3 regions of the Actinoallomurus bryophytorum genome follow, and region 2 is predicted to be linked to each of the others. Evidence: riboswitches for the same ligand, from Rfam matches in the RefSeq annotation. Region 2 holds a riboswitch; each other region holds the start of a gene.

Region 1 (10,326 bases), 6.0 Mb from region 2:
GGGGGACGGCCTCGACAAGCAGGCCAGACGTTCCCGCCTATGGCGAACCTGGGGCATAACGGCGGACTACGTCGCTGCGCCTGCTGGTGCCTTCCACGTCACCGTGCGAAAGGAGCGACAGAAATGCGCAAGGGAGTCAAGGCCGCCTGCGTGTTGGCCACCAGCCTCGGCATGCTCATGACGGGCTGCGGCGGCAAGCACAAGGCCGTTCCGTCATCGGGCGGCTTCGCCCAGCCGTCATCGCCCGGGATGGAATCACCGGGGGAGACGGAGGCGCCCGAGTCCTCGCCGCCGGCCACCGAGGGAACGGAGTCCTCGCCGCCCGTGGCGTCGATGACGCCGACCGGTCCGGCGGAGGTCAAGACCAAGGACGTGAGCATCGGCAAGATCCTGGTCGATGGCAAGGACATGACGCTCTACCTGTTCGAGAAGGACAAGGCCGGCAAGCCCACCTGCACCGGTGAGTGCGCCACGGCCTGGCCGCCGCTGCTCACCACCGACAAGGTCACCGCGAGCCCCGGCGTCAACGCGTCCTGGCTCGGCATGACCGACCGGTCCGACGGTACGAAGCAGGTCACGTACCACGGCTGGCCGCTCTACCACTACGCCAAGGACACCAAGCCCGGCGACATGCTCGGCCAGGGTCTCGAGGCGTTCGGCGCCAAGTGGTACGTCGTCGACGCGGGCAAGGGCGACAAGCTCGAGAAGAAGTAGCCGCAAGCAGGCCGAAGAAGCCTCGCCGGTGGCGGCCACGCCCGCGGGCGGCGCCGCCACCGCGATCGTCGACTCCGTTCACGTCTCCGTGCGAAGGAGTGGACTCACATGCGCAAGGCAGTCAGTGTCGCCTGCGTGCTGACGGCAGGCTTCGGCCTGTTCGCTTCGGGCTGCGGTGGGAGGCAACCGGCCCTGCCCCGTTCGGGCGGGTACGCCCAGCCATCGTCGCCCGTCCCCGAGTCGTCCCCGTCGGCGGAGACACCCCCGCCGACGGGGGCACCAGAACCGTCATCGACCGGGGGCCCGGAGTCGCCGGCACCGGGAACCGTCCCGCTGGAGATCGGCACCCGGGAGACGCGCTACGGCCGGATCCTGGTCGACGGCCAGGGCCGGACGATCTACGTGTCCGCCAAGGACAACGCCGACTTCGAGTCCATGTGCACCGGCTCCTGTACGAAGGAGTGGCCGCCGTTGTTCACCAACGGCCAGATCAACGCCGGGCCCGGTGTGAACTCCGCCTGGCTGGGCACGATCGGCCGGTCCGACGGCCCGGTCCAGGTGGAGTACAACGGCTGGCCGCTCTACTACTCGACCAGGGACGCCGAGCCTCGTGACATCAAGGGCCAGGGCGTCGCCTCGAACGGCACCACCTGGTACGTCATCGACGCCGACAAGGGGCAGAAGGTGAAGTGAGTCACCAGTTCGGCAGCTGCGGCAGCGACGACGGCAGCAGCCAGACACCGCCCGCCACCAGCGCCACGACCGCGACGATGCCGAACCCGAACACCCACATCAGTCCCGGCATGCCCGTAAGTCGGGCCAGCTGGTCGGCGTCGGAGTCGGGCGCGCGGCCCCGCGCGCGCTTGCTCTGCAGCTCGAGTACGGGCCGCGCGCCCGCCAGGAGCAGGAACCACGTGAAGGCGTACGCGAACGCCGCCTGCACGGTCGACGACCCGAACCAGGAGACCACGAAGAACACCGCGCCGGTCGTGACGACCGACAACACGCCGTACATGTTGCGGATCAGGATGAGAATCGCGGCGAGCAGCAGGATGCCGCCCCACAGCAGGGCGGTGATGTGTCCGACCGCGAGCAGCCCGGCGGCGCCGAGGCCCAGCAGCGGGGGAGTGACGTACCCCGCGAAGGCCGTCAGGATCATGCCGGGACCGTACGGTTTGCCGCTCGACACCGTGACGCCCGAGGTGTCGGAGTGCAGGCGGATGCTGTGCAGCTGGCGGCCGGTGACCAGCGCGGCGACCGCGTGGCCGCCCTCGTGCGCGATGGTCACGACGTTGCGCAGCACGTGCCACACCGAGCGCACCGAGACCGCCCCCAGCGCCGCCACTCCGGTGAGCGTGACGAGCCACCATGGCGGATGCGGTTGCGTGCCGACGACGTCATGCCAGACGTCGCCGAGAGTGGACAGGTCCATTCATCACCTCTGACCGGTACGACGTGCCCGGGGCCCGCGAAGTTTCGTCGGCCCGGCGAACCCATATCCAACCCCATGTCGGCCAGTAAGGTGTTGCCACTATGAGCGACCCGTTGATGAGCGTTTATCCGCCACTCGAGCCGGCCTCCCTGGTGACGCGGCGGTCCCGGCTCTTCCCGTTCGACTCGGACGGGCTCACCCTCACCCATCTGGGCCGCGGCGCCATCTGGCTGGCGTTGAAGGCCCTCGGTCTCGGGCCAGGCCACCGGCTGGCGATGCCGGCCTACCACTGCGGCTCGGAGGTCGAGGCGGCTCGGCTGGCCGGCATCGAGGTGATCTTCTACCGGGTCTTCCCGACGCTTCAGGTCGACGAGGAGGACCTGATGCGGGCCGCCGAGCAGTCCGACGCGACGTACCTGATCTCCTACTACGGCTTCCCGATGCCGCCCGTGCCGCCGGGCACCCGCGTGATCGAGGACGCCGCGCACGCGCTGTTCTCCTACGACGGAGGCAGCGCGATCGGCTCGCGCGGCGACGCCGCCATCTTCTGTCCCCGCAAGTCGCTGGGCGTGCCCGACGGCGGCGCCGTGCTCATCCGCGGCGGCTCCATCGAGGCGACCGGACGGCCACCGTGGAAGGGCATGGCACGCTCGATCGCCTCCCAGGGCATGGGCTGGGCCGCCCAGTCGCGCGCCGGGGTCCTGCGCGCCCCCGCCACCAAGGTCTTCCGCAAGGTCAGCAAGACCGAGCAGGCGGTCGAGGCGGGCACCCTCACCGAGACCGTCATCGGCGAGTGGAACCTCGAGGTCGCCGACATGGAGAGCGCGGCGTCCAAGGCCTCGCGCATGACCGAGTGGGCCGTGCACGGCGCGGACGGCGCGCGGATCCGTGAGGAGCGGCGCCGCAACTACCAGATCCTGCTCAACTCCCTGCCCGAGGTCTGCCTCGACCGCTTCCGCGGCCTGCCCGACGGTGTCGCGCCGCTCTATTTCCCCGTACGCGTGCCGGAGCGCGACCGGACCATCGCCGAGCTGCAGAAGCGCGGCGTACGGTCCATCGAGATCTGGCCGGTGCCGCATCCACTGCTGGACCGTCAGCGCTACGCCGAGCTGGAGCCGCTGCGCCACCAGATGCTCGCCCTCCCTGTACACCAGGGCCTGAGCGAGTGGCACGTCGAACAGATCGCACTCGCCGCGCGCGAGGCCATCGGCGCCGCGCACCGGTGAGCGCCCGCCGGGCGGGGAGGCGGATGACCGCCGCAAGCCCGCCGCCCGGCGGGAGCCTGCCCTCGTGCGGACTGGGTCTGCCCTCGTGCGGGCCGGGCCTTCCCTCGTGCGGGCCGGGCCTGCCCTCGTGCAGGCCGGGTCTGCCTTCCTGCCGGCCGGGCCGAGGATCTCCGGTCCCGGTACGGGACCGGTCCGTCCTAACGGCCCGGGAAACTCGATGATCTCGACGAGGCTCTCGGCGTCGACGAGCGCGAGGGCGTCCTCCACCCGGCGGTAGTAACCGCTGCCCATGCCACGGTCACAGCCGGGACCGAGCAGGACTCCCCGCCACGAGACGCGGATCCACGGGCGGATGCCGCCACCGTCACAGCGGTCGAGAAGGATCACCTCGACCCGCCGCCCACGCCTGTCGACCATCCGCCCGCCCATGCGGGATACCTTATTTGACCTGGTCAAACCGGGCGCTGAGAGGTGGAGATGGCTGCCGTGCCGTGCCGGACGGGTCTGCCGCCGGCTCGGGGGATCGCGTGATGCCGGGGGTGACGGCGGGTGGGCTGGGGTGTGGTGGGGGACGGGTTCGCTACCGGCTCGGGGATTTGCGCGAAGCCGCAGGGTGAAGGCGGGTGCCCGGGCGGAGGTGGCTGGGCCGTGCTGGACGGGTCTGCCACCGGCTCCAGAGGGATGTGCGATGCCGAGGGTGAAGGCGGGTGTCCCGCGAGGGGGTTGCCGGGGGGCGCCGGTGGCGGACCGGTCCGCCACCGGCTCAGGGGATCGTGCGATGCCGCAGGTGCCCCGCGCGGGTGGCTGGGGCGCCGTGTCGGGCCGGCTCGCCGGCCTCCCGGCGAAAGGCGCGAGCGAGGAGGAAAACCCTACGACGATGCGCGCCGCCGGACAGCCGTGGCGGCGCGCCGTCTCGTCGTCAGATCTTGCGGATCAGCACGATCGGGGTCTGCTCGTCCTCGTTGCCGGCCGGGTTGTCCGACAGGACCTTCTCGACCCACTTGCGGTCGACGCCCGCCGACGCGCCGACCACCCACGCGCCGGTGAGGTTGTTGGCGTCGACGACGCAGACGTGGCAGCCCAGCGCTGCGGACAGGTCCTCAGACAGCTTGTCCGGGCGGCCGGGGCCGAAGAGCAGGTGGTGGTCGTGCGGCGGCAGTGCCGCGGCGACGTCGTCGATCATCGCGGCGCCCGGCCCGGCGACGCGGTAGAACCAGCCGCGCTTGCCGACCAGCTTGCCGGCCGCGCCGGCGGCGGCCCCGAGCAGGACCTTCGTACGGCCCGCCTCCAGGATCGCGCCCTGCATACCGGCCGGGCTGTGCAGCGGGCCGATCTTGCCGACGAACTTGCTGAGCTGCTTGGCCATGCCCTCCGGCGTGATCATCTCCAGCGGGATCATGCGTCCCTGGCCGGCCGACGCCGGGCTCTCCGACAGCGCGAGGATGTCGTCGGGCCGAAGCTGCCCGTTGGTGGCCTCCTGGATGATCGGGAGGATGCCGCTGCGCAGCGTGATCATCTTGGTCTTGATCGGGATGCGGCGCGCGCCGACGGTCCGCTCGTCCACCGGGGCGACGGTCGGGGGCTTCGCCGGCGGCGTCTCGCCGAACTGCCGGTGCAGCATCTCCCTGATCTGGGCGTTGCCCGAGTAGATCGAGGCGCCACGGTGCAGAACGTCACGCGCGCCCGCGGGGTCGCCAGCCTCGAGGCGCAGGTGGGCCAGGAGGGTGTAGTCCGAGGCGTACACGAGGTAGTCCGGGGCCAGCGCGATCAGCTCGGTCTGGTATTTCAGACCGCGGACGTTGTCGCCACGGTCCACCGCCCACTTCGACAGCCGCTTCAGCGCGTGCCGGCGCAGCTGGGGGTCGTTGACGACGGACTCGAGGAGGGCCTCGGACTCGTCGATGCGGTTGCCGTCCTTGAGGATGTCGGCCAGCGTCAGCGCGTACCACGGGATGGTCGGGTACTTTTCGCGCGCGGCACGGACGATCTCCGCGGCGCGGTTGTAGTCGCCCCGCCACTTGTGCACCTCGGAGAGCGCGGCGGTGGCGAAGCGGGTGTCGCCACCGGCCGCGACGGCCGTGTTGGCGAGCTGCTCGGCCTTGCGGTCGTCGCGCTCGTTGGTGAGGACGAGCCAGGACAACAGCGACAGCCCGTCACCGTCGAGGTCGGACCGCTTCGACTCCAGGAGCTGCTGGGCCTCCTCCGGCTTGCGTAGCCAGATGTCGTAGGCGCGGCTGGTGGTGCTCATGTAAGAACCTCATGCGTGGTCGGCTGCCTGCGGGGAGTCGGCCCATCATCGCAGACCTTCGCGTCGGCCGTAGCCGCAGTGATCAACCCGGAAAACTCCGGCCAAGCCCTGGGCAACGACATCGCGTTGTGCATGGTCGCGTGCCCCGGCATGGCGTAGTGGTCGATACCCTTGGGACTCGTGGACCTCCTTGACACGTGGCGATCACGTCCAGCGGCCCAGCAGCCCGAATGGCCCGACCCGGCGCAGGTGCACGCGGTGGCCGCGGAGCTCGCCAAGCTCCCGCCTCTCGTGTTCGCGGGCGAGTGCGACCTGCTGCGCGGCCAGCTCGCCGCCGTCGCGCGCGGCGAGGCGTTCGTGCTCCAGGGCGGCGACTGCGCGGAGACCTTCTCCGGCGCCACCGCCGACGACGTACGCAACAAGCTCAAGACGCTGCTGCAGATGTCGGTCGTGCTGACCTACGCCGCGAGCGTGCCGGTCGTGAAGATCGGCCGGATGGCGGGGCAGTTCGCCAAGCCGCGTTCGAAATCGGTCGAGGTACGCGACGGTGTCGAGCTCCCGGCGTACCGCGGCGACATGGTCAACGGCTTCGGCTTCACCGCCGAGGAGCGCGCCCCTGACCCGGGACGCCTGCTGCGCGCCTACCACGCCGCCGCCGTGACGCTGAACCTCTGCCGTGCCTTCACCCAGGGCGGGTACGCCGACCTGCGTCAGGTCCACGCCTGGAACCAGGACTTCGTGGCCAACAGCCCGGCCGGGCGCCGCTACGAGCGCCTCGCCGGTGAGATCGACCGTGCACTCGCGTTCATGAACGCCGCGGGCGCCGACCCCGAGGAGTTCCACCGGGTCGACATCTACTCCAGCCACGAGGCGCTGCTGCTCGACTACGAGCGCGCCCTGACCCGCATCGACTCACGTTCGGGCCTGCCGTACGACGTCTCGGCGCACTTCCTGTGGATCGGGGAGCGCACCCGGCAGCTCGACGGCGCGCACGTGGAGTTCATGCGCCACATCCGCAACCCGATCGGGGTCAAGCTCGGCCCGACGACGACCGCCGAGGACGCCCTGGCCCTGATCGACGCGCTCGACCCGCAGCGCGAGCCGGGCCGCCTCACGTTCGTCATCCGGATGGGCGCCAAGCTCGTACGCGACAACCTGCCCCCGCTGGTGGAGAAGGTCACCGCGAGCGGCGCACAGGTCGCGTGGATCTGCGACCCGATGCACGGCAACACGTTCGAGGCCGAAAGCGGTTACAAGACCCGCCGGTTCGACGACGTGGTGGACGAGGTGGCCGGCTTCTTCGACGTGCACCGCGCCCTCGGCACGCATCCGGGCGGCGTCCACCTCGAGTTCACCGGCGACGACGTCACCGAGTGCGTCGGCGGCGGCCACGAGATCGTCGAGGACGACCTGCACCAGCGGTACGAGACCGCCTGCGACCCGAGGCTCAACCGCGGGCAGGCGCTCGACCTGGCGTTCATGGTGGCGGAGATGTACCGCACGACCAAGTAGGAGCCCGCGGCGCGCGGCGGCAGGTGGCCGGGCCTGGTCCGGCCGCCGGGCGCCGCGGTCCCGTCCGTACGGGCTCCACGGCCTCGGGACGCCCCTCGCGGTCCCGAGGCCCCCGCCTGTTCAGACGATGCGTACGGCGCCGGCGAAGGGCCGGGTCGCCAGGTCGGCGACGCGTACCCGGTCCCCGGTGTGCGGCGCGTGCACGAACTTGCCGTCGCCGAGGTACATCCCCATGTGGTGGATGTCGGAGTAGAAGAACACCAGGTCACCCGGTTGCAGCTGGCTGCGGGAGACGTGGACCCCGGCGTTCCACTGGTCGCCGCCGTAGTGCGGCAGGTTCACGCCGACCTGGCGGTACGCCCACATGGTCAGGCCGGAGCAGTCGAAGCCCCCGCCCGGCGTGGCACCGCCCCAGACGTACGGGACGCCGAGCTGCGACAGCGCCGCGCGTACGGCGCCGATCGCCTTGGTGGGGCCCCCGGGGATCACCGGAACGCTCTCGCCACGCCCGGCACGCTCGACGGCGTCCTTCAGCAGCGGTTTGCGTACCTTGTCGAGGGTCTTTTGGATGGTCGCCTTCTTCTGCTTGAGCTGTGTTTTGAGCCCAGCCGCCTGAGTGGCGTGGACCTGGGCGTTCTGCCAGGCGTGTTCGGCGGTCTGGATCGCCTGGGTGAGCTGCCGGACCTGTGTGTCGTCCTGCTGGGTGAAGTAGTGCAGGGTCGCCGCCTGGTCCAGCAGCGCCTGCGGGTCCGGCGCGGCGAACAGCGCCGGTGCCTCGTCGGTGCCGCCGTGCATGTAGCGCAGCGCGGCGAGCCTGCCGACGCGCTGCTGGATGCTCTTCAGCGCCTTGGTCTCGCGGGTGGAGGTCGCCTTGGCCACCTCCGCGGCACGCTGTGCCTGCTGCAGCCGTACCCGCAGCCCGTCGTACTGCTCAGTGAGCTGCTCGAGCTGCGTGTTGAGCTGGCCGGCCTGCTGCCGGAGAGTGTCGATACCGGGAGCCGGCTTGGCGCCGGCGTGCCGTGCCGGCAGGGCGCTCAGTCCGGCGACGAGAAGGATGCCGGTGACGACGGTCTTGCCCGTGCGGTGCTTCCTATGATGCGCTTTCGCGGATCGCGAAGGCTCCATTCAGGTGCTCCTCTTTCTCCTGGGCCGCCTACCGGGTTAGCTGACGGGTTCGGGCAAGGAGAAGCCCTACCGGTTACGGATTCACCCCGGGACCGGGAGCGGGGGAGAGCCCCTGAAGCTCCGCGAATGGGTCCCCGGTTCGTCGGCGCGCTGGCTGCGCGGCGAACGATTCGGCGGTCCGGCCTGTTACCGGCCGGTGACACCGCTGGACATTAACGGACCGTGACGGGATGGCCAACCCGAACATGCGGAGATGGCCTCCCGTCTTTGAGGATGGTCACTGTGGGTGATACCGACCTGGCCCATTACTCCTAGTACGCAGTCGAACACAGGGTTTTGGTGGGGTGTATCCACCGTCGTTTCGTACATGCGCCCTGCCGGTCGCACGCGGCGTCAGGACGCTCTGGAGGCCGCCGATCATCAACGGCAGCACGAGAACAGGAGAAAGGTCCCGTCCGGAACGACCGGGGCGCATCCACGGCCGGAGGAGGGCTCAGGCCCTCGGGTGAAGACTCATCCGCCACTCGTGGACTCCCGCCGGGCGAGGCGGCGCCTGAGGCCGCCTCGCATACGCGCTGACGCGCCCGGCAGCGCCGCCAGATGTCGCACCTCATCCGGCATGAGCTCCGGCCGGCCCGCGAGCAGAAGTACGGCCGCGTACGGCCGGCTCGTCGACGTCCGCAGCCGGTTTCCGAGCTCGTCCAGCACGCCGAGCAGAACCGCGCGATCGGCGTTGGGGTGCTCGACCACCAGCCGCAGCAACCGGTTGCCGTTCCACGTGCTGTCGCGCCGCGAGCAGAGCTCACCGAGCAGATACGCGGGCGTACGCGGATTGCGGGCCAGTGCCTGCCACCCGAACGGATAGGGACACCGCGCGAGATGGCGCAACATGCGTTCGCCGGCATCGGGATCGGAGGCCGCATCCTGATGGTCCGCGGGTGTGTGGAGGCGCGGGAACGCGCCATCCCTCTCCGCACTACCCACCTTGGAGAATCCAGCGGCGAGCCCCATAAATCGGGTTCCGCATTTCTCGGGAGCCGCAGCGCCTGCTCGTCGGTCAGGAGGCGACGGCCACTCGGCCGGAGCGCGTGGATGGACGCCGCGTCGTCGATGCCTCGGTGGCGCGTGCGTTCACGCGAGGGAGCCGCGGGCTCGTCGCCGGTGCCTGTCAGAACTGAGCGGGCCCTCCTCGTCGTGAGGAGGGCCCGCTCGGGTTCACACGTTGAGGGACTCTGCGGAGCTCGGCTGGGACAGTGCCGTGTGGAGGGTGTCCCAGAACGCCAGCTCGACGTCCTCCTCCAGCTCGGTGATCTTGCCCCAGAACTCCTTGTCCTCGGCCAGTGCGGCGGCCTCTGCCGACAGGATCGGCATGATCGTCGTACTGGACTCGGCGAGGTCCAGATCGGCCACGCTGACCTCGGCGGGCAGCTCCACGGGTGTGCGGTGGTGCTTGCCGCGTTTGCGGACGCGTACGTTCGGCGCCGCCGGCATGGGGACGCGGACCTTGGACTTGCTCAGCGCCAGTGCCACCGTGCCGAACACCACGACGGCCAGCAACCCCGTGAGGGCGGCCTGCTGGTCCGGCAGCGGCGGCGCGGAGTCGTGCTGCGCGGTCGTCTGCAATTCGGACTGCGGTGTGCCCGGCTGCTGGGTGAGGGCCTCGGCCGACGGGGGCGGAGCGGAGTGCTTGGGCACGTACTTCTGGTCGGCCGGTGCCGCCTTGACCTTCACCTTCGAGGGGTAGCCGTAACCCACGACCTGGCTGACGTCACGCGTGGCGCGGCCGAGGTGGTCGTTGTGGTTGGCCTCGATGGTGTGCAGCGTGCGGCCGTGCACGGACTCGACGATGCCCACGTGCTCGATGTCGCCGACGCTCTTCCCGCCGTTCCACGAGAAGAAGACGATGGCGCCCGGCTCGGGGTGGTGACCCCAGGCCTTGTGCTTCTTGAAGAAGTTCGCGTGCTGGGGCGTCGAGGCGAACTCGCCCGCCCAGTCTTCGACTCCGGCCTTGTCGGCCGCCCAGGCGAGGAACATGTCGCACCAGGGAGCGGTCTTGAACGCGGCGTCCT
Region 2 (10,326 bases):
GGCGGAGTCGTGCGCCGAGCCGCCGGTGGTCTCCAGGTCGACGATCACGAACGTGACACCGATCAGAGGCGTGCCGAGATCGTCGAGGGTGCCCTGCACGGCAGGACCTTCGGAGGCCATGGCACGCACCGTACGGGTGGCCACCGACAATGCACGGCGTGCGGGGGAACACCGAGGTCATTCGTCGGCGGATCACCTACTCCCGGGTGCCGTGCCGTCTACGCTGGGCAGCGACGGGGGTAGGGGCCGCCGGTGGCACGTTTCCGGGGCCCGCGACCGGCTCATGCGTGAGGAGACAGATCATCGACACCGGCCCGGGCGAACAGCTCGATCAACCGTTGCCAGAGGCCGTCCGGCAGCGCGTGGTCGAGCTCGCCGCCGAAGTGGTCGGCGCACTCCGGGCGGACGAGATCCCCGCGCCGCTGCGGCGCGTCGCCCGGTTCGAGCCACGCCGCAGGGCCAGGCTGGCGGCCACCCCGATCGCCACCCAGCTGGAAAAGGACACCGACTTCCGCGAACGCGTCGCCGAGGTCGTACGCGAGGGCCAGCCCGAGCTCGCCGCCGCGCTCGACTCGGGCACGGTGCCGGCGGCGGCCGACCCGGTGAACGTCGCGGCCCTCGCCTACCTCATCCGGCCACCGGGCTGGCCGGAGCGGGTCGAGACGGCACGCCGCGATCTCGAACGCTCCGCGCTCGCGGCCGACGAGGCCGAGACGATCCGCAAGCTGGCCGAGCTGCAGGAGCAGATCGCCGCGGCCAAGGCGACACGCACCGAAGAGATCGACAAGCTGCGTACCGAGCTGCGCAGCTCGCGCGCCGAGAACGCCGAGCTCCGCAAGAAGCTGCACGAGAGCCGCACCCGCGCCAAGCGCGAGCACGCGCGCGCCGAGGAGCTGGACCGCCAGGCCGGCGAGGAGCGGGCCGGTGCGGCGGCCGCGGGCGCGGCGACAGAGGCGGAGCTGCGCCGACTGCGCGCCAGGCTCTCCCAGGCCGAGTCCGCGGTGGAGAACACCCGCCGGGCCGCACGCGAGGGACGCAACCTCGACGAGACGCGGCTGCGGGTGCTCCTCGACGCCCTCACCGACGCGACCAAGGGGCTGCGGGAGGAGATCGGGCTGCCGACGGGGATCACCCGCCCGGCCGACAGCGTCGGCGCCGTCGCGCCGCAGCAGCCCGGGCACCGCACGCTCCCGGGGCGTGCCCTCGCCGACAGCGACCCGGCACTGCTCGACCAGCTCCTCATGCTGCCGCAGGTGCACCTCATCATCGACGGCTACAACGTCACCAAGACCGGCTACGGCGACATCCCGCTGTCCGACCAGCGGTCCCGGCTCATCTCCGGCGTCGGCGTCCTGCACGCCCAGACCAAGGCGGAGGTGACCGTGGTCTTCGACGGCGCGGAGCTGGACGCTCCGGTCGCGGTGCAGGCGCCACGCGGCGTACGCGTGTTGTTCAGCGCGCCGGGGCAGACCGCCGACGATCTCATCGGCCAGCTCGTACGCGCGGAGCCGGGCGGCCGGGCGGTGGTGGTCATCTCCTCCGACCAGGAGGTCTGCGACTCGGCCCGCCGCGCCGACGCCCGCCCGGCCCCGGCATCGCTGCTGCTGAGACGGCTCAGCCGCACCTGACGCGTTTCTGTCGGTGCCTCCTTCTAGCGTCTGTGTCATGACGTCGACACGAGGAGACACCATGCTCATCGACTGCGAAAAGTGTGAGGTACGCAACGTCGGCTGCGCCGACTGCGTAGTGTCCGCAATGCTCGGCGCGCCGTTCGAGGCGGTGGAGATCGGCGACGGAGAGCGCCGTGCGCTGGATGTTCTCGCCGAAGGCGGCATGTTGCCGCCTCTGCGGCTGACGATCTCCGATGAGCGCGCCTCGTAGTCGCACGTGCGCACGCTGTTGCGCTATTGACGGGAATTGGAGTTTTTCCCGTAGAAGCGGTTGTTACCAGGGTGATACTTGACTAGTCTCGCGCCCTGAGTCAGTCGCTCGTTCGTCGCCCCCCAGGCGACGGCGACGGGCTCCCGCCGAGTCGCTACGGCATACGAGGAGACCTCCGTCGATGGTGGTCTCCCTTTGGCCGTACGAGCCGGGGAACCAGGTTCCAGGGGTGAATCGGAGCGCATCTGCTCCGTAGGGCGACTTCCACGCCCGAATCCGTCAGCTAACCCGGTAGGCGGTCCTTGGGAGAGGGGCGTGCCGCAATCGTGGCCACAAAGCGCAGTGCCGGCAGTAGTGCCGGTGGCTGGCTGCCAGGAGGCAGGGTTGGGCTTCGAGCCCTCACGACCCTGTGCGTAGCGGCTTCCACGGCGCTGATCGTGCCTGTCATGCCCGCGCAGGCAGCACCGAAGCCATCACTGAAAGAGAGTCAGGCCAAGCTCAAGAAGCTGAACTCTCAGGTCGACCATCAGGACAATATTTACAACAAGGCCAAAGAAGAACGACAGGCCGCCAAGAAAAAGCTCGACGCGCTGAACAAATCGGTCAGCCAAGACAAGAAGACGTACGAGCAGCTCCGTATACGGGTCGTGCAGCTCGCCGCCGCCGCTTACAAGAGCGGCCAGTCCGGCGACATTCCGGCCCTCGTGTCGTCGAGCGACCCCGCGGACGTCCTGGACCAGATCTCGGTGTTCACGCAGGTCGCGCGCAACCGGTCGAGTGAGGTCACTCAGTTCCTCAACGCCGCCCAGCTGCTGCAGCGCCAGAAGGCGCAGGCGCAGCAGGCCGCCGACGACCTGAACGCCAAGCTCAAGTCCGAGCAGAAGCAGCTCGCCAGCCTCAAGAAGAAGGCCGGCCAGCAGCGGTCGCTGGTCAACAGGCTCGGCGGTGGTGTCTCCTCCTCCGGCGGCCACGGCGGCACCTACACCGGACCGGCGTCCGGCAGTGCCCGCCTCGCCCTCGAGTACGCGTACGAGCAGAAGGGTGCCCCCTACCGTTATGGCGGCACCGGCCCGTACAGCTCCGGCTTCGACTGCTCGGGACTCGTGATGATGGCCTGGCGCCACGCCGGCGTCAGCCTTCCCCGCGTCGTGCCCGACCAGTACAACGCAACCCGCCGTGTGGCGCGCTCGGACCTGCAGCCCGGCGACCTGGTGTTCTTCGACAGCCTGAACCACGTGGGCATCTACGTCGGCAACAACCAGTTCATGCACGCACCGCACACCGGCACGGTCGTCCAGATCGAGAGCCTGAGCGGCTACTACAGCTCCGCCTATTACGGCGCGGGCCGTCCGTAGGGAGCCGTCAAAGTGGAGATGAAGCGTACAAGCATGTCCAAGACCAGTCGTTGGTTCGTCGGTACCGCCGGAGCAGCCGTGGTGGCCGGGCTCGTGATGCCCGCCACCGTCGCGGAGGCCAAGCCCACTCCATCGCTGAGTGCCGCGAAGAAGCAGCTCGTTCAGCTCAACGACCAGGTCGACAAGCTCGGAAACCAGTACAACAAGGCCAAGGAGGACTGGCAGGCCGCTCAGAGCCGTCTGAAGGCCCTGAACTCCTCCGTCACGACCGAGAAGGCCACGTTCGAGCAGCTGCACGTCAGGGTGGCTCAGCTGGCCGCGGCGGCGTACAAGACCGGAGGCGAGGCCGGCTCGGTCCCGGACCTGCTCTCGGCCAAGGACCCGTCGGCCGTGCTCGACCAGATGACGGCCTTCACCCAGGTCTCCAACAACCGTGCCGCGGAGCTGACCCAGTTCCTGGCGTCGGCGCAGCGGCTGGAGCGGCAGAAGGCGCTGGCCCAGCAGGCGGCCGAGCAGCTCGCCCAGCAGAAGACGCAGGCCGACAAGCAGCGTGCGGCGGCCAACACGGCCATCAGGAAGCAGCTGACGCTGATCAACAGGCTCGGCAGCAACATCGACCCGGGCAGCTCCAAGGCGAACTGCTCGATCCTGGCCACCGGCCGGGCCGAGACCGTGCTGCGGTACGCCTGCGCCCAGCTCGGCAAGCCCTATGTGTTCGGTGCCGCCGGTCCGAACTCCTTCGACTGCTCCGGGCTGACGATGATGGCCTACAAGCAGATCGGCATCAATATCAACCACTACGTGCCCAACCAGTACAGCGCGAGCAGGCGGATCGCCAAGGCCGATCTGCAGCCGGGTGACCTGGTGTTCTTCAGCAACAACGATCACGTAGGCATGTACGTCGGCAACGGGAAGTTCATCGAGGCCCCGCACACCGGCGACGTCGTGAAGATCGCCAGTCTGAGTGACGCGTACTACAGCTCCGTTTACTACGGTGCCGGGCGTCTCGTCTGACAGAGACGTAGATCTCATAATGGCGGGCGGCGCAATTCACGTTATGTGATTGCGCCGCCACGCTTTTGCCGCAAATTTGCCGATGCCATGCGGTCTTGCTAGCGTGCGGCGAATGTGCGGTACGTCCCATGCACCGCATCGCCGGGATGGATTCCGGCATTCACGCGTCGTGGAACGCGTGCCGGGGATTTCCATTTCGACATTTTCCGGAATGCGCCGATAAGCGGCCAGCCGCAGAAACCGTCCATCAGGGACGCGTCAGGTGGCCGCGCACGCCTAGTCCGCGGGCACGCGGAGCCGGGGACCCGACTGCGCGACAGACGCAGCTCTCCAGGGTGAGTCGGGCACCTGCGATGACAGGCGCACCGTAGGGCGGCTTCCAGCCCGAACCCCCTCGCCGACCCGGTTGGCGTCCATGGAAGGAGAACACCCTGTATCGCACCCCCTCGACCGCTTCACCCGCACGCATCCGCCTCGCCGGCGGCATGCTGGCCGCCGGCGCCGTACTCGCGCCCACGGCCCTGACGGTCCAGGCGGCCGACGCGGCCACCCTGACCGTCATCCCCGTGGCCCCTCCGACGGCGGCCGACACCGCGGCGAAAACGTCTTGGAACGCGCGACACAAGGTCGGGCTGACGGCGGTGGCCGTCGCCCGCGAGCAGATCGGCAAGCCGTACCGCTACGGCGGTGCCGGGCCCGCCGCCTTCGACTGCTCCGGTCTGGTCCAGTACGCCTACCGGAAGGCCGGAGTCAGCCTTCCGCGTACGGCGGACGCCCAGCACGGCCACGTCAAGCGGCACGTGAAGTTCACGGACTTCGCCACCGGTGACCTGGTCTACTTCTACGGCGACGGCCACACCGGCATCGTCTCGAAGGTCGACGGCGGCAAGGTGTACATGATCCACGCGGCCCACACGGGCACCCGGATCAAGCAGGTCCTGATCAACGGTTACTACCGCGGGCACTTCAACGGCGGCGTACGGCCGTACTAGGCGTGTCTGACGATCCTGTCCGTAGCGAGCGGCGTCCAGGTGGTGCGTCGCAAGGCGGAGGAGGAGTCAGCCCGGTGTGGGCCGGCGACCGACGACAACGCGGCGAGGCGCCGCCTGGGCGTCGCGCAGCCGGAGGAGGGTTTGCCGGACACGCCCAAGGGCGTGTCCGGCGCCGGGGCTCGTCCGTAACGGACGAGCCCCGGCGCTTCCGGGCGGTCGGCCCGGCGCATTCAGCGGCGGCGGCTAGGATCGCGCGCATGCCGGCCAAGGGGAATGCGGACTCGCGCGTGTCTGCGCTGCCCATATTCGCCGGTTTTGCCGGATTGGCGATCGTGGCCAACCTCGTCACCGGCATCGGCTACGTCGCACTCCACGACGGCGCGAGCCGGTCCGCCGCTCCCTCGCGGCCCGTCGCCGGGGCACTGCCCGCCCCCAGTACGGCGACGGTGAACTCCCTGCTCCAGCGCCGCTCCCACGCGGTCCTCGCGCACGACCGCGCCGCCTTCCTCGCCACCGTCGACCCTTCGGGCCAGGCGTTCCGCGCCGGGCAGGAGGTGCTGTTCGACAACCTGGCCGAGGTCCCCCTCACCGGGTGGAAGGAGTCCTTGGCCGACACGCGCCCGGCGGTGGCCGCCGACGACGGCTGGACCGCACGGCTGAGGCTCGCCTACCGGCTGCGGGGCTATGACCGCCGGGAGCTCGTCTACACCGAGTACCTCACCTTCGACCGCCGCCCGGGTACGGGCTGGGTGGTCTCCGGCGACGGGGCGGCGCACGGCCTGCGCGACGATCCGCAGATCTGGAGCGGCGGCAGCCTCAAGGTCGTGCGGGGCCGCCGCAGCATCGTGCTCGCCGAGGACGGCGCCGTGGCCGGCCAGGACGCCCGCGCGCGTACGGCCGAGCTCCGCGACATCGCCGACCGCCTCGACCAAGGCGTCGGCATCGTCTCCGGCGTCGTGGGCGACCGATGGTCCCGGCGCGTCGTCGCGCTCGTCCCCGCCACCGAGCAGAAGGCCGAGGAACTCGTCGGCGACGTACGCAATCTCGGGGACATCGCCGCGCTCGCCACCGTCACCGGCGACGCCGGCGGAACGGCGACCGGGGAGGACCGCGTCGTCATCAGCCCCACCGCCTTCGGCCGCCTCAACGCGCTCGGCCGGCACGTCGTGCTGACGCACGAGCTCGTCCACGTCGCGATGGGTGGCGCCCGCGACGGCAAGACCCCGATGTGGCTGATCGAGGGGCTCGCGGACTACGTCGGGTACAAGGACGCCGGCGTGGCGACGAAGGCCGCGGGACGCGAGCTGAAGAACCTGATCTCCTCCGGAGACATGCCCTCCGCGCCGCCGGGGCGTACCGAGTTCGAAGGCTCGGGCGACCGGCTCTCCGCGGCGTACGAAGAGGCGTGGCTCGCCTGCCGGATGATCGCCGAACGCTACGGAGAGGACACGTTGGTGCGGCTTTACCGTACGGCGGAGGGTGAACCCGGTGCCTCGGGCGACCCGCGCATCGAGGACCGCGCGTTGCGTACCGTGCTCGGCATCGGCTCGGCCCGGTTCGACGAAGAGTGGCGAAGCTACGTTCGCGGGGTGCTCTCGTGAGCGAGGAGAACGACCGTCAGGGCACACGCCGCACTGACGAGGCCGGGGACGTGACGGTCGGCTCACACGTCGCCGCCGGCGCGGAGGCCGTGGCGGACGCCCGGCGCCCGGCCGTGGCGGGGGACAGGGCGTCGCGGCGGGCGGCCGCGGTCGCCGCGGTGGTGCTCGGCGCGCTGCTGGCCGTCGTGGTCGCGGTGACCACACCCTGGCATCCGCTGCCGGGCGCGGACCGCGGGCCCGACCCGGCGCTCGACTTCACCCCGGCGGAGATCGCACGTAGCCACGCGTTCAACGCGGCGCTCAACCCGCCGGCCTATGCCGGGCTCATCGCCGGGATCGTGGTCGTGGTACTGCTGGGTCTCACACCGCTGGGCTCGCGTCTCCTCGGAGCGGTCACGGGCCCCCTGCGCCGGTGGCCGTTGCGCCTGGTCGGCGCGGCCGTCGTGCTGGCGGTGCTGACCAGGCTGGCCGGCCTGCCGTTCGACGTGTGGTCCGAGACCGTGCTGCGGCGGTACGGCCTGTCGACCGAACACTGGGGCGGCTGGGCACGGGACCAGGTCACCTCCCTCGGCGTCACACTCGTCATCTGGATCATCGTGGTGCTCGGCCTCCACCTGCTCATCCGCAGGTTCCCCCGGCGCTGGTGGGCCGGGGCGGCCGCGGGCGGGTTCGTGCTCGTCGCGGCGGCCTCGTTCGGCTACCCGGTCCTGGTCGAGCCGCTGTTCAACTCGTTCCACTCGATGCCCGCCGGTCCGCTGCGCACCGATCTGCTGCGACTGGCGCGCGAGGACGGCGTGCCGGTCGACGACGTCCTCGTCGCCGACGCGTCCAAGCGCACCACGACGCTGAACGCCTACGTCTCCGGGTTCGGCTCGACCCGGCGGATCGTCGTCTACGACACCCTTCTCGACAGCGAGCCGCGCCAGGAGGTCGAGCTGGTCGTCGCGCACGAGCTCGGCCACGCGAAACGCGGGGACGTCCTGCACGGCACCCTCGTGGGCGCGCTCGGGGTCGCCGCCGGGGTCTGCGTGCTCTACCTGGTCATGAGTTCGCCCCGGCTGCTCAGACGTGCCGGGGCGGAGTCGGCGGCCGACCCGCGGTCGGTCGCGTTGCTGCTCGCGGGGGTGACCGTGCTGCTCCAGCTCTCGGCGCCGGTGGAGAACCTCGTGAGCCGTCACATCGAGGCGCGTGCCGACATGCATGCCCTCGACCTGACCAGGGACCCCGCGACGTACGTGCGGATGCAGCGCTCGCTCAGCGCCCGCAATCTGGACGAGCTGTCGCCGGACGCTCTGGAGTACGCGCTGTGGAACACCCACCCGACCGGGCCGGAGCGGATCGCCATGGGCCGCGAGTGGGCCCGGCTTCATCACCTCGCGGTGCCCGCGCCGCTCGTGGCGAAAGGGCACCGGGCCCCGCCGTGAACCCGCGCGGAGAGCGCGAGTTCACGGCGAGACCGGCCGACGCGGCTAGCTCTTGAGGCCGAAGGCCTTGCCGACCGGCAGGGAGAACCTGCTGTCCATGCCGTTGGTGACTCCGGCCGCGGAGGTGTACCAGGCCACGATCGCGGTCAGGACACCGATCCACCCACCGAGCTTGATCGTGCCGGTGCTGTGCGACAGGTTGCCGATGAACAGGATGATCTCGGTGACCTCGAGTGTGAGGAAGACACCGAAGACCGCCTTGCTGACCTGCGTGCTCCACAGCAACATGTACGTGTTGAAGATGGCGAACGCGAGCAGGATCCAGCCCAGGTCGTTCTGGATCAGCGACTCGGCGTTCGGGCCGCCGGCCTTGACGGCCTCCGGCGCGACGAGATGAACGTACAGACCAAGGCCGATCCAGAATCCGCCGTACGTCGAGAACGCGGTGGCGCCGAAGACGTTGCGGTTGCGGAACTCCCACATGCCTGCGAGCAACTGGACCAGGCCGCCGTAGGCGAAGGCGAAGCCCAGCCACGCGTCGGTTCCGTCCGTCCAGGCGGCGTTCTTGGCGGAGAGTAGGAACGTGGTGAGTGCGAAGGCGGCGAGGCCCAAGGGGGCCGGGTCCGCTATCGCCGACACCACGGGAGAGGGGGCTCGGGTCGTTTCGGTTTCGGTCAAGGTGGCTCCTCCTGATCAGTGTGGAGACTCCACCGCCGTGCCTCGTCAGGTCCATCGATCAGGGCCGGGCGGGGTGGGGGCGGCCACAAGTGAGACCGGTAAAGGTTAACGCCCTGTTTCGTCCTGGTCACTGGTCTGGAACCGAACTGTGATCATGCATGCGATGCTGGCGGGGCCATGACAAAGACGCTCGTCGTGACCAACGACTTCCCGCCGCGCCCGGGAGGCATCCAGGCGTTCGTGCACAACCTCGCAGTGCGGCGCCCGCCCGGTTCCGTCGTCGTGTACGCGCCCGAGTGGAAGGGCGCCGCGGAGTTCGACGCCCGGCAGCCCTTTCCGGTCGTCCGCCACCCCACGCGGCTCATGCTGCCGGTGCCCGCGGTCCTGCGCCGCGCGGCCGGCATCATGCGCGCCGAGAACTGCGACTCGGTCGTGTTCGGTGCGGCGGCGCCGCTCGGCCTGCTCGCACCCGGGCTGCGTCGCGCCGGCGCCGGCCGCGTCATCGGCCTCACCCACGGCCACGAGGCGGGCTGGGCGTCGCTGCCCGGCTCCCGTGCGTTGCTGCGCCGCATCGGCGACGGCACGGACGTCCTCACGTACCTGGGGGAGTACACCCGTGGCCGGATCGCCGCGGGCCTGTCACCCGCCGCGGCCGCGCGGATGCGGCGGCTCGCCCCCGGCGTGGACGAGACGGTCTTCCGCGCAGGCGCGGGCGGCGCCGAGATCCGCGCCCGGCACGGGCTTGCGGACCGGCCGGTCGTCGTCTGCGTCTCGCGCCTGGTGCCGCGCAAGGGCCAGGACGCGCTGATCCACGCCTGGCCACGGGTGCGGCGGGCGATCCCGGACGCGGCGCTGCTGCTCGTCGGCGGCGGACCGTACCGCCCGGCCCTGGAGCGGCTGCGGACCGAGCTGGACGTGGCCGACTCGGTACGGATCACCGGGACCGTGCCGTGGGAGGAGCTCCCCGCGCACTACGACGCCGGGGACGTCTTCGCCATGCCCTGCCGGACCCGGCGGCGCGGCCTGGACGTCGAGGGGCTCGGCATCGTCTACCTCGAGGCGTCCGCAACCGGGCTGCCGGTCATCGCCGGAGACTCCGGTGGCGCGCCCGACGCCGTCCTCCGCGGAGAGACGGGCCTGGTGATCGACGGTCGCTCCGTCGCCGCGGTCGCCGACTCCGTGATCGAGCTGCTGCGCAACCCGGCGGGGGCGGCCGCGATGGGCGACAAGGGCCGCTCGTGGGTCGAGCGTGAGTGGCGCTGGACGGTCCAGGCACGGAGGTTCGCGACCCTCCTGGAGAGTCAGGAGTAGAGAGCCTCGATCTCCGCCTCGAAGTCGCGGACGACGAGGTTCCGCTTGACCTTGAGGGTCGGGGTGAGGT
Region 3 (10,326 bases), 5.8 Mb from region 2:
CGACCCCGCCGACCTGCGCGGCCGTTTCCGCTGGTACGGCCTCTACACCCAGAGGCGGCCCGGTATCGACGGCGGCAAGACCGCCATCCTGGAGGACGAGGACCTCGACGACCGCTACTTCATGATGCGTGTCCGCATCGACGGCGGTCAGCTGAGCCCTGAGCAGCTGCGCGCGATCGCGGACGTGTCCACCAAGTACGCACGCGGCACCGCCGACCTGACGGACCGGCAGAACATCCAGCTCCACTGGGTGGAGATCGAGTCGGTACCCGCGATCTGGGAGACGCTGGAGTCGGTCGGGCTGTCCACGACCGAGGCGTGCGGCGACACCCCGCGGGTCATCCTCGGCTGCCCGCTCGCCGGGATCGACGCCGACGAGGTGATCGACGCCACGCCGCAGATCCACGAGATCAACGAGCGCTACATCGGCAGCCCGGAGTTCTCCAACCTGCCGCGCAAGTTCAAGTCGGCGCTGTCCGGCTGCACGGCGCAGTGCACGGTCCACGAGATCAACGACATCGCCTTCGTCGGCGTCGTCAACGACGATGGCGAGAAGGGCTACGACATCTGGGTCGGCGGCGGCCTGTCCACCAACCCGATGTTCGGCAAGCGGCTCGGCGCCTTCGTCCGGCCGGACCAGGTGCACGAGGTCTGGGCCGGGGTCGCCGGGATCTTCCGCGACTACGGCTACCGGCGGCTGCGCCACCGCGCCCGCATCAAGTTCCTGATGAACGACTGGGGCCCCGAGCGCTTCCGCGAGCTGCTGGAGAAGGACTACCTCGGCTACGCGCTGCCCGACGGCCCGGCGCCCGGTGCTCCGGCCGGTGCCCGCCGCGACCACGTCGGCATCCGTCCCCAGCGCGATGGCAACTACTACGTCGGGTTCGCGCCCAAGGTCGGCCGGATCAACGGCGAGCTGCTGCATGTGATCGCCGATCTCGCCCAGGAGTACGGCTCGGGCCGGGTCCGCACGACCACCGAGCAGAAGATGGTCATCCTGGACGTGCCCGAGGAGCGCACCGAGGCCCTCGCGGCCGATCTGGAGGCCAACGACCTGCAGGTGCGGCCGTCGACGTTCCGGCGGCAGACGATGGCCTGCACCGGCATCGAGTTCTGCAAGCTGGCCATCGTCGAGACCAAGCAGCGCGGTATGGACCTGATCTCCGAGCTGGAGGAGCGGCTGCCGGACTTCGAGGAGCCGCTGACGATCAACATCAACGGCTGCCCGAACTCCTGCGCGCGCATCCAGGTCGCCGACATCGGGCTGAAGGGCCAGCTCGTCACGGACGCCGACGGCAACCAGGTGGAGGGCTACCAGATCCACCTCGGCGGTTCGATCGGCGGCGCCTTCGGCAAGAAGGTCCGTGGGCTCAAGACCACCGCCGACGAGCTGCCCGACTACGTCGAGCGGGTGCTCCGCAGGTTCCAGAAGCAAAAGACCGACGGCGAGTCCTTCGCCGACTGGGTCCAGCGAGCCGAGCAGGGGGATCTCGCATGACCGAACGCGCCGTTCCGTTCTACTGCCCCTACTGCGGAGACGAGGACCTGGAGCCGTACGAGAGCGACGGTGGCTGGCACTGCCGTGCCTGCACCCGCGCGTTCCGGCTCCGGTACGTGGGTACGGGCGCGCTGAGCGCCGCCACCGATCCCGGGCTGCCGTCCGGCGAGCACAAGGAGGCCAGGAGATGACCCTCACCTTCGAACGCGCGCCGGCCGCACTCGACCTCACCGACATCGTCGAGTCGGCCGCGGACGCCCTCGAGGAGGCGCCGGCCGAGGAGATCGTCCGCTGGGCCATCGCGACCTTCGGCGACCGGATCTGCGTGACGTCCTCGATGAAGGACGCCGTGCTGGTGGACATCGCTGCCAAGATCCGGCCCGGTATCGACGTGCTGTTCGTCGACACCGGCTACCACTTCGCCGAGACGATCGGCACCCGCGACGCCGTCGAGCTCGTCTATCCGATCAACGTGGTGAACGTGACCTCGTCGCGGACGGTGGCCGAGCAGGAGCGTGACCTCGGGCCACGGCTCAACGGCCGCAACCCCGACCTGTGCTGCCATCTGCGCAAGGTCGAGCCGCTGAACCGCGCTCTCGACCCGTACCTCGCATGGATCACCGGCATCCGCCGCGAGGAGACCTCGCACCGGCGCGGATCGCGGGTCGTCGAGTGGAACGCCGCCCGCGGGAAGGTCAAGGTCAACCCGCTCGCGCGGTGGACGCACGAGCAGCTCACCTCCTACATCGAGGACAACGGCATCCTGGTGAACCCGCTGCAGTACGACGGGTACCCCTCGATCGGCTGCGAGCCCTGCACCCAGCGCGTCGCGCCCGGTGAGGACCCCCGCAGCGGCCGGTGGGCCGGCACGGGAAAGTCCGAATGCGGCATCAACCTCTGAGGCCGTCCGTGTCCACCGCACCGCTGGTCGCGGTGGCGCACGGCAGCCGTGACCCGCGAGCGGCGGCGACGGTCGAGGAGCTCCTCGGCCTCGTACGCCGCCGGTCGGGTCTGCGGGTCCTCACGTCCTACCTCGACCACGCTCCGCCGGCCCCGGGGCAGGTGCTCGGCGCCCTGGCCGCCGAAGGCACCGGGGAGGCCGTCGTGCTCCCCCTGCTGCTCACCTCGGCGTACCACAGCAAGACCGACATCCCCGGCGCGCTCGCCGACGTCCACAGGGCCCATCCCTGGCTGCGCGTGCGGTACGGCGCCACGCTGGGCCCGCACCCGCTGATGACCGCGGCCCTGGAGCGCAGGCTGGCCGAGGCGGGCGTGACGCCCGACCCCGGCACGGCCCTCGTGCTGGCCGCGGCGGGTTCCAGCGACCCGTCGGCGAACGCGACGATCAACGCCATGGCGCGGCGCTGGCGCGGCTGGGGGCGCGTGGTCCCCGCCTACGCCTCCGCGGCGCGCCCCACGCCGGCCGAGGCCGTACGCGCCCTGCGCGAGGACGGTGCGCGCCGGGTCGCGGTCGCCTCCTACTTCCTCGCTCCGGGCCATTTCGCCGACAAGGTCCGTGAGGAGTCGCTCGCGGCCGGGGCGGAGGCGGTCTCGGCGGCGCTCGGCCCCGCGCCGGAGCTGGCCGAGATCATCATCCAGCGCCACGATGAGATCATCACGCTGGGTGATCAAGCCGCCGTCGGCTGAAACCCCTTTGTTCGCCGGGGATCCGGGGTCTGGACGCCCGGCCCGTGATCTTCTCCCAGGTCAGATGGGGTGCATGTCCATATTTGGCCTTTACGGCCCGAAATATGTTTGCTATGTTCGGTTGACCGGCGACGCCCCCCATGCGTCGTCCGAACCATATCCGCCGGCCAGGGCCTGCCCACCAGCACGCGAGACGTGCGGCACGCGAGGAAGCGTGAGAGGGGCCCCCCTTCCAGGGCCGAGGCGGCTCATATCCAAGAAACGCGTCGCTCCCGCGCATCTCCCGGGATCCCCCCTAATGGATCACCTCTGATGCCGGTGCGGCCCGCCGCATCCGCCTGAGCAGGCGGAGCCGGGGACCCCATGTGTCTCCTGAGGTGAGTCGGCACGCCTCCAGCGTGTCCGTAGGGCGATTCTGACGCCCGAACCGCAGCCAGCCCGGTAGGCGTCTGGAGTAAGGACCCACGCCATGTCGTACAAGACCCCCTAGACCTGAATACATCGGCCGCGGATCGATCGCGGCCCCCCTTTCCCCCTGTCTCTTAAAGAGCCGTCCATGTCACGGACGGCTCCCGCTGAATCCGCCATCGCGGAACCGGGGACCCACCGCACCACTGGGGTGAATCGACGCATCCCCAATGCGCCGTAGGGCAGCTTCCACGCCCGAACCCGTCAGCTAACCCGGTAAGCGGCATGGAAGCGAAGGAGTACCCCATCGTGTCAGGTCGACACACGAAGTCATGCCGTGTAATGCAGGCCACCAAGTTCGGCGGAGCCCTCGCGGGCGTCGCGGCGGCCGGTGCGACCGCGATCAGCCTGATCGCGGCGGCCCCTGCCCACTCATCTCAGAAGGTCAACGCGATCTCAGCCGGAGCGCTGGCGGTGGTACCCCGTGCCGCAGCGCCCTCGAAGGCGCCGCACCCTGTGGCGCAGGTACCTCTGCCCGGTAAGGGTATTACCAATGCCCTCAAGGGTGGCCGTGCCTGGACGCCCACCGCGGCGGACGCGCTGAAGCTCGCCTCCGCCCAGGTGGGTGTCACCGAGGACTCCCTCGGCGGCGGCACCAAGTTCCAGAAGTGGTTCGTCTCCTCCCCTTGGGCCGAGCGCGGCGTCAAGCGCGACGGCGGCAAGGTCTCGGACTACGCCAACGCCAACTGGTGCGACATGTTCGTCTCCTGGATCGGAGCGCAGCTGGGTGTGAAGGGGATGGGCGCGGACGCGTTCACCCGTACACACGCCCAGTGGTTCAAGGACCAGGGCCGCTGGGGCCAGAACGCGACGCCCGGCGCGGTCGTGTTCTTCTCCTGGAGCGGCAGCAAGTCGATCGACAGCATCGACCACGTCGGCATGGTCATGAAGGACAACCACAACGGCACCATCCAGACCATCGAGGGCAACACCGACAACGCCGTCAAGATCCGCACCCGTGACGTGTCGTCGGTCGTCGGCTACGGCTACCCCGAGTACAGCTCCGACAACGCCTGACCCACGCCTCCCCGGCCGCTCGCCGACCGGTGTGTTCAGCCTGCACATCCCCCCAAATCCCCCTGTGCTGAGAGGCATTTCCCCCCATGATCAATTTCCGTCGTGACACTTTCGACCGGTTCTCCGCCAAGACGATCGCGACCGCGGTGACCGGAGTCGCCGTGGTCGGCGCCGGGCTCTCCGTCGCCGTCCTCCACACGGAGGCTCCGCCGGCCAAGGCGGCCAGCGCCAGCACCGTCGAGGCGTCGAGAGGCGTCTCCGGCCTGGTCCCCGGCGAGGTGGGCCACGGGCTCAAGCTGCCCTCGCACGCGCCAGAGAAGAAGGCCGCCGCGCTGCCGGGCGGCATCTCCACCGGCACATCGTTCTGGGACGCGCAGACCGCGTCCGGCAAGCCGATGTCGTACCACACCCTGGCCAGCCCCTACTGGCCACTCGGCACCAAGGTGAAGGTCACCATCGGCAAGAAGAGCGCCGTCGGCGTGGTCGAGGACTTCGGACCCGCGGAGTGGGCGGTGGCCCAGCACAACCCGCCGGCCATCGTCGACCTGTCCGAGGAGATGATGCAGTACCTCACCGGCACCCGGTCCAACTCGGTCCCGATCAAGTTTCAGGTGCTCCAGTTGGGCACCGGCCCCGTCTACCGCCACTCCGGCACCGGCTACGACATGGCGACCGGAGTGTCCGAGAAGTAAGAACCTTCTTTCCCGCCCCCCTTCCCCCCTGGGGGGCGTTCGGGGCCCCTCGTAGTCCTGAGGGGCCCCGAACCATGTGCCGCGCGGCTCGGTCCCGGCGCAATCATGGCCTGGGAGGTCGTGTAAACGACCTGGTCAGCGGGGTATTCGTTGCCACATGCGCAGCGTCCTCGGCAGGACCGACCATGTCGTCGTGGTCGGTGCGGGACTTTCCGGGCTGGCCGCCGCCCTGCACCTGTGCGGTCGCGGCCGTACCGTGACGGTCCTGGAGCGTGAGGCCGTCCCGGGCGGGCGGGCCGGGCGCCGCGACGTGGGCGGGTACCGGCTCGACACCGGGCCGACCGTGCTGACCATGCCGGAGATCGTGGGAGAGACCCTCGGCGCCGTCGGCGCCTCACTGGCCGACCGGCTGCCGCTGACCCGGCTGGACCCCGCGTACCGCGCCTACTTCTGCGACGGGACCTCCCTGGACGTACGCACCGGGCGCGAGGCCATGACCGAGGAGGTCCGCGCGTTCGCCGGACCGCGCGAGGCGGCCGGGTACGCGCGGCTGCGCGACTGGCTGACCCGGCTGTACGAGGTGGAGTACGCGAGGTTCATCGCCGCGAACGTCGACTCTCCGCTCGGCCTGCTGACACCCGGGCTGGCGCGCCTGGCGGCGATGGGCGGCTTCGGACGCTGGGACCGCGCGGTCGGCCGGTTCGTACGCGACGAGCGGCTGCGCCGGGTCTTCACGTTCCAGGCCCTGTACGCGGGGCTGTCGCCACGACGCGCACCGGCGCTGTACGCGGTGATCGCCTACATGGACACCGTCGGCGGCGTGTACTTCCCGCGCGGCGGAATGCGGGCGCTGCCCGACGCCCTGGCCGGTGCCGCCACGGACGCCGGTGTGGACCTCCGCTGCGGCATCACCGTGTCCGGGTTGGAGCGCCGCGATCGCCGGGTCACCGCCGTGCACACCGCGGACGGCGAGCGGATCGAATGCGACGCCGTCGTGCTCACGTGCGAGCTCACGACCGCCTACCGGCTGCTCGGTCATGTCCCGCGACGGCCGTACCCGCTGGTCGCCGCGCCATCGGCGGTCGTGGCGCACCTCAGCGTGCCCGGCCCCGGCGGGACGGCGCACCACAACCTGCTGTTCGGCCGCGCCTGGCGGACGACCTTCGACGACCTCATCCGCGACGGCCGCCTGATGCGCGACCCCTCACTGGCGCTGACCCGGCCCACCGCCACGGATCCGGCGCTCGCCCCGTACGGGCGGCAGCTCGTGTCCGTCCTCGCCCCCACTCCGAACCTGGCGCGAGGCGATCTCGACTGGGACCGGATCGGCGCGTCGTACGCCCGCGAGGTGGCCGGCCTCGCGGCCGACCGGTGCGGGCTGGGCGGAGAGGCGGAGATCCTGCACGTCCTGACGCCCGCCGACTGGGGCCGCCAGGGGCTGATCGCGGGCACGCCGTTCAGCCTGTCGCACACGTTCGGCCAGACCGGGCCGTTCCGCCCCGCCAATCTGCCCCGTACGACGGACAACGTGGTGCTCGCCGGCTGCGGCACCGTACCCGGCGTCGGCATCCCGACCGCGTTGCTGTCGGGACGGCTGGCCGCCGACCGGGTCACCGGCATGCCCGTCGCACGCCCGCGACGTGCCGCGGAACCGGCACCGGCGCCGCGAGGCAAGCCGGACGCGGAGCGAGTGAGGAGCGGTGAGGGACCAATGAACCGTGGCCGATGACGGGCCGGGAGCTGGACGCCGCTGGGATCACGGATCCCTCGCTGCGTGCCGCCTACGCCCGGTGCCGGGCGCTCAACGCCCGGCACGGGCGCACCTTCTTCCTGGCCACCCGGCTCCTGCCGCCCGCCCGGCGACCGGCGATCCACGCTCTGTACGGCTTCGCCCGTTACGCCGACGACCTCGTCGACGAGCCGGCGGCGGGCGTGGACGCCGCCCAGACCATGGCCCGGCTCGACGGCCTCGAGGCGGTTCTCGGCGCCGGACTGCGCGGGAGCCGCAGCGAGGATCCGGTGCTCGCGGCCGTCGTGGACACCGCCACCAGGTTCGGCATCGACGGCGCGCTGTTCACGGCGTTCCTGCGTTCGATGCGGATGGACCTCACCGTCAGCGGCTATCCGACCCGGGCCGCCTTACGGGAGTACATGCACGGCTCGGCCGAGGTGATCGGGCTGCAACTGCTGCCCGTGCTCGGCACGGTGTGCGAACCGGCCGAGGCCGCTCCCGGCGCCGCGGCGCTCGGGCGGGCGTTCCAGCTGACCAACTTCCTGCGCGACGTGGCCGAGGACCTCGACCGCGGCCGGCTGTATCTGCCCGCCGACGAGCTCGCCGTCTACGGGGTCGACCGCACCCTGCTCGCCCGCTGCCGGGAGACCGGGCGCCCCGAGCCACGGGTACGGCGCGCGCTCGCCGACCAGATCGCCCGGACCCGCGCCGTCTACGACCTGGCGCGTCCCGCCATCGCGCTGCTCCATCCGGCGTCCCGGCCCTGCGTGGCAACGGCCTGCACCCTCTACGCCCACATCCTGGAGCGCATCGAGGCACGCGACCACAACGTCTTCGCGGGCCGTGTGTCGGTGGGCACCGGCCGGCGGCTGACCCTCGCCGGGAGCGCGCTGACGCGTGCGCTGTGGGCGCGCGCCGGTACGCGCCCAGCCCGTGAGCTGCCGTGACCCGCGGCCCGTACGTGCGGAAAGGATCGACCATGGACCACCTGCAGTATCTGCTGCTGCTGGCCGGATGCGCGGCGGTCACGCTGCCCCTCGAGCTGTCCGGCAGCCGCGTCTACCGGCGGCCCGGCCGGCTCACACGCTCCGTGCTGCCCGTCGCGGCGGTGTTCGCCGGCTGGGACGTCATCGCCATCGCGGCCGGCGTGTGGAGCTACAACCCGCGCTACGTCACCGGATTGGCCCTGCCGCTGTCGCTGCCGCTGGAGGAGGCGCTGTTCTTCCTCGTCGTCCCGGTCTGCGCCGTGCTGACCTTCGAGACCGTAAGGCGGCTGTCACCGGTCCGGCAGCCGTACGGGCAGGACGCGCGGTGAACGGGCTGGGGTACACACTGCCGGCCGTCGCCTCGGTGGCCGCGGTGGTCGCGATCGAGCTGCTCCGGCTGCGAACGGGGCTGTTCCGGCAGCGCCACTACTGGATCACGATGGCGATCGTGTTCGGCTTCCAGGTCGCGGTCGACGGCTGGCTGACCAAGCTGTCGGCACCGGTCGTCGTCTATGACCCGCACCAGCTCAGCGGGCTGCGGGTCCCGTTCGACATCCCCGTCGAGGACTTCCTGTTCGGCTTCACCCTGGTCACGGCCACCCTCCTCGCCTGGCACCGTACGCCGGACCGCCGGGAGGGCACGTGAGCGAGCAGGTGACGGCCGCCTTCGACCGGGGCGCCCCTGCCTATGACCGGCTCGTCGGCGCGAACCCGGGGTACCACGCCCACCTGCGGCGCTCCGCCCGCGCGTTCCGGTTCCCCGAAGGCGGCGACGGCGTACGGCTGCTCGACGCCGGATGCGGGACCGGCGCCTCCACCGCGGCACTGCTGGCGGCGGCGCCACGTGCGCGCATCGTCGGCCTGGACGCCTCGGCCGGCATGCTCGCGCGTGCGAGGGCGAAGTCATGGCCCGCGACCGTGGAGTTCACGCACCGCCGCGTCGAGGATCTCTCCGGGGAACCCTTCGACGGGATCTTCGCCGCGTACCTCATCCGCAACCTGCCCGACCCGGACACCACCCTCGGCACGCTGCTCGCCCTGCTGCGGCCCGGTGGGTCGCTGGTCGTGCACGACTACTCGGTACGGGACGACCCCCTCACCCGGCTGGTCTGGCACACGGTGTGCTGGAGCGTGATCATCCCGGCCGGGTGGCTGATGACCGGCGACGCGGGCCTGTACCGCTATCTGTGGCGCAGCGCGCTGGACTTCGACCGTCCCGAGACGTTCGCGGACCGGCTGCGCCGTACGGGGTTCGCCGACGTCGGGACCGCGGCGATGAGCGGCTGGCAGCGTGGGATCGTGCACGCGTTCCGTGGCCGGCGGCCATGAGCGGCGGTGCCGAGGGCCGGGACCGGCGCCGGGTGCGGCATCCGGCGCCCGCGGGGCTGCCCGACGCCCGGCTGCTGTCCCGGCGTCCGCGCGCGGTCGTGGTCGGCGGCGGGATCGCCGGGCTCGCCGCCGCGACCGCCCTGGCCGAACGCGGCGTCGCCGTGGAGCTGTGCGAACGCCAGGGCCATCTCGGTGGCCGGGCCGGCAGCTGGACGGAGACGCTGCCCGACGGCACGAGCGTGAGCATGGGCCGTGGTTTCCACGCCTTCTTCCGCCAGTACTACAACCTGCGGGCGCTGCTGCGCCGTACCGACCCCGGCCTCCGCCTGCTCGCCCCGGTGCCGGACTACCCGCTGCTGGACGCGGCGGGGCGTGTCGACACCTTCCGCGCCCTGCCCCGCACCCCACCGTGGAACGCCCTCGCCTTCGCCGCCCGTAGCCCCACCTTCACACCACGGGACCTGCTGCGCCTCGACGCGCGTGCGGCGCTGCCGCTCGCGGACGTCAGCGTGCCCGCGACGTACCGGCGGCTGGACCACATGGACGCCGAGGAGTTCCTTGCGCGGCTGCGGTTCCCCGCGGCGGCGCGGCATCTGGCCTTCGAGGTGTTCTCGCGCAGCTTCTTCGCCCCGCCCGACCGGCTCTCCGCGGCCGAGCTGGCGGTCATGTTCCACCTGTACTTCCTCGGCTCCGCCGAGGGGTTGCTCTTCGACGTGCCGCGCGTGCCGCCGTCCGGGCTGTGGACACCGCTCGGCGACCGCCTGGCCGCGCTGGGCGCCCGGGTGCGGCTGCGGACCGCGGTCGGCGCCGTGCGCCCCGGACCGGACGGGTTCACGGTGGAGATCGGGGGCGAGGACGTACGTGCCGACGCCGTCGTGCTCGCCCTCGACGTCCCGGCGCTGCGCGAGCTCGTCGCGGCCTCCCCCGCACTCGGCACGCCGCGATGGCGGCGGCGGA

Evidence for each region. Region 2 has a riboswitch for cyclic di-AMP ahead of FB559_RS00940 (C40 family peptidase). Riboswitches for the same ligand answer to the same signal wherever they lie in the genome.
Region 1: it holds a riboswitch for cyclic di-AMP, as region 2 does, so the genes downstream of both, FB559_RS28850 (C40 family peptidase) here and FB559_RS00940 (C40 family peptidase) in region 2, are expected to answer to the same signal.
Region 3: it holds a riboswitch for cyclic di-AMP, as region 2 does, so the genes downstream of both, FB559_RS27855 (CHAP domain-containing protein) here and FB559_RS00940 (C40 family peptidase) in region 2, are expected to answer to the same signal.

Annotation. Positions count from the first base shown of each region.
Region 1 covers NZ_VFOZ01000001.1:6,143,399-6,153,724, forward strand. The annotation lists gene FB559_RS44885 (COG4315 family predicted lipoprotein) at 124-714, shown strand; gene FB559_RS28825 (COG4315 family predicted lipoprotein) at 823-1,407, shown strand; gene FB559_RS28830 (M50 family metallopeptidase) at 1,409-2,146, opposite strand; gene FB559_RS28835 (DegT/DnrJ/EryC1/StrS family aminotransferase) at 2,248-3,372, shown strand; gene FB559_RS28840 (tetratricopeptide repeat protein) at 4,292-5,620, opposite strand; gene FB559_RS28845 (class II 3-deoxy-7-phosphoheptulonate synthase) at 5,801-7,132, shown strand; gene FB559_RS28850 (C40 family peptidase) at 7,253-8,257, opposite strand; cyclic di-AMP (ydaO/yuaA leader) riboswitch at 8,269-8,443, opposite strand; gene FB559_RS28855 (hypothetical protein) at 8,771-9,148, opposite strand; gene FB559_RS28860 (CHAP domain-containing protein) at 9,473-10,326, opposite strand, start outside.
Region 2 covers NZ_VFOZ01000001.1:187,047-197,372, reverse strand. The annotation lists gene FB559_RS00955 (DEDD exonuclease domain-containing protein) at 1-120, opposite strand, end outside; gene FB559_RS00950 (NYN domain-containing protein) at 288-1,628, shown strand; gene FB559_RS00945 (hypothetical protein) at 1,666-1,881, shown strand; cyclic di-AMP (ydaO/yuaA leader) riboswitch at 2,069-2,195, shown strand; gene FB559_RS00940 (C40 family peptidase) at 2,328-3,236, shown strand; gene FB559_RS00935 (C40 family peptidase) at 3,270-4,250, shown strand; gene FB559_RS00930 (C40 family peptidase) at 4,736-5,242, shown strand; gene FB559_RS00925 (basic secretory protein-like protein) at 5,530-6,843, shown strand; gene FB559_RS00920 (M48 family metallopeptidase) at 6,840-8,267, shown strand; gene FB559_RS00915 (acetate uptake transporter) at 8,313-8,945, opposite strand; gene FB559_RS00910 (glycosyltransferase family 4 protein) at 9,123-10,256, shown strand; gene FB559_RS00905 (AMP-dependent synthetase/ligase) at 10,247-10,326, opposite strand, start outside.
Region 3 covers NZ_VFOZ01000001.1:5,943,872-5,954,197, reverse strand. The annotation lists gene FB559_RS27875 (nitrite/sulfite reductase) at 1-1,498, shown strand, start outside; gene FB559_RS27870 (PDDEXK family nuclease) at 1,495-1,689, shown strand; gene FB559_RS27865 (phosphoadenylyl-sulfate reductase) at 1,686-2,399, shown strand; gene FB559_RS27860 (sirohydrochlorin chelatase) at 2,381-3,145, shown strand; cyclic di-AMP (ydaO/yuaA leader) riboswitch at 3,709-3,852, shown strand; gene FB559_RS27855 (CHAP domain-containing protein) at 3,896-4,630, shown strand; gene FB559_RS27850 (RlpA-like double-psi beta-barrel domain-containing protein) at 4,717-5,322, shown strand; gene crtI (phytoene desaturase family protein) at 5,480-7,051, shown strand; gene FB559_RS27840 (phytoene/squalene synthase family protein) at 7,048-8,001, shown strand; gene FB559_RS27835 (lycopene cyclase domain-containing protein) at 8,034-8,369, shown strand; gene FB559_RS27830 (lycopene cyclase domain-containing protein) at 8,366-8,686, shown strand; gene FB559_RS27825 (class I SAM-dependent methyltransferase) at 8,683-9,369, shown strand; gene FB559_RS27820 (FAD-dependent oxidoreductase) at 9,366-10,326, shown strand, end outside.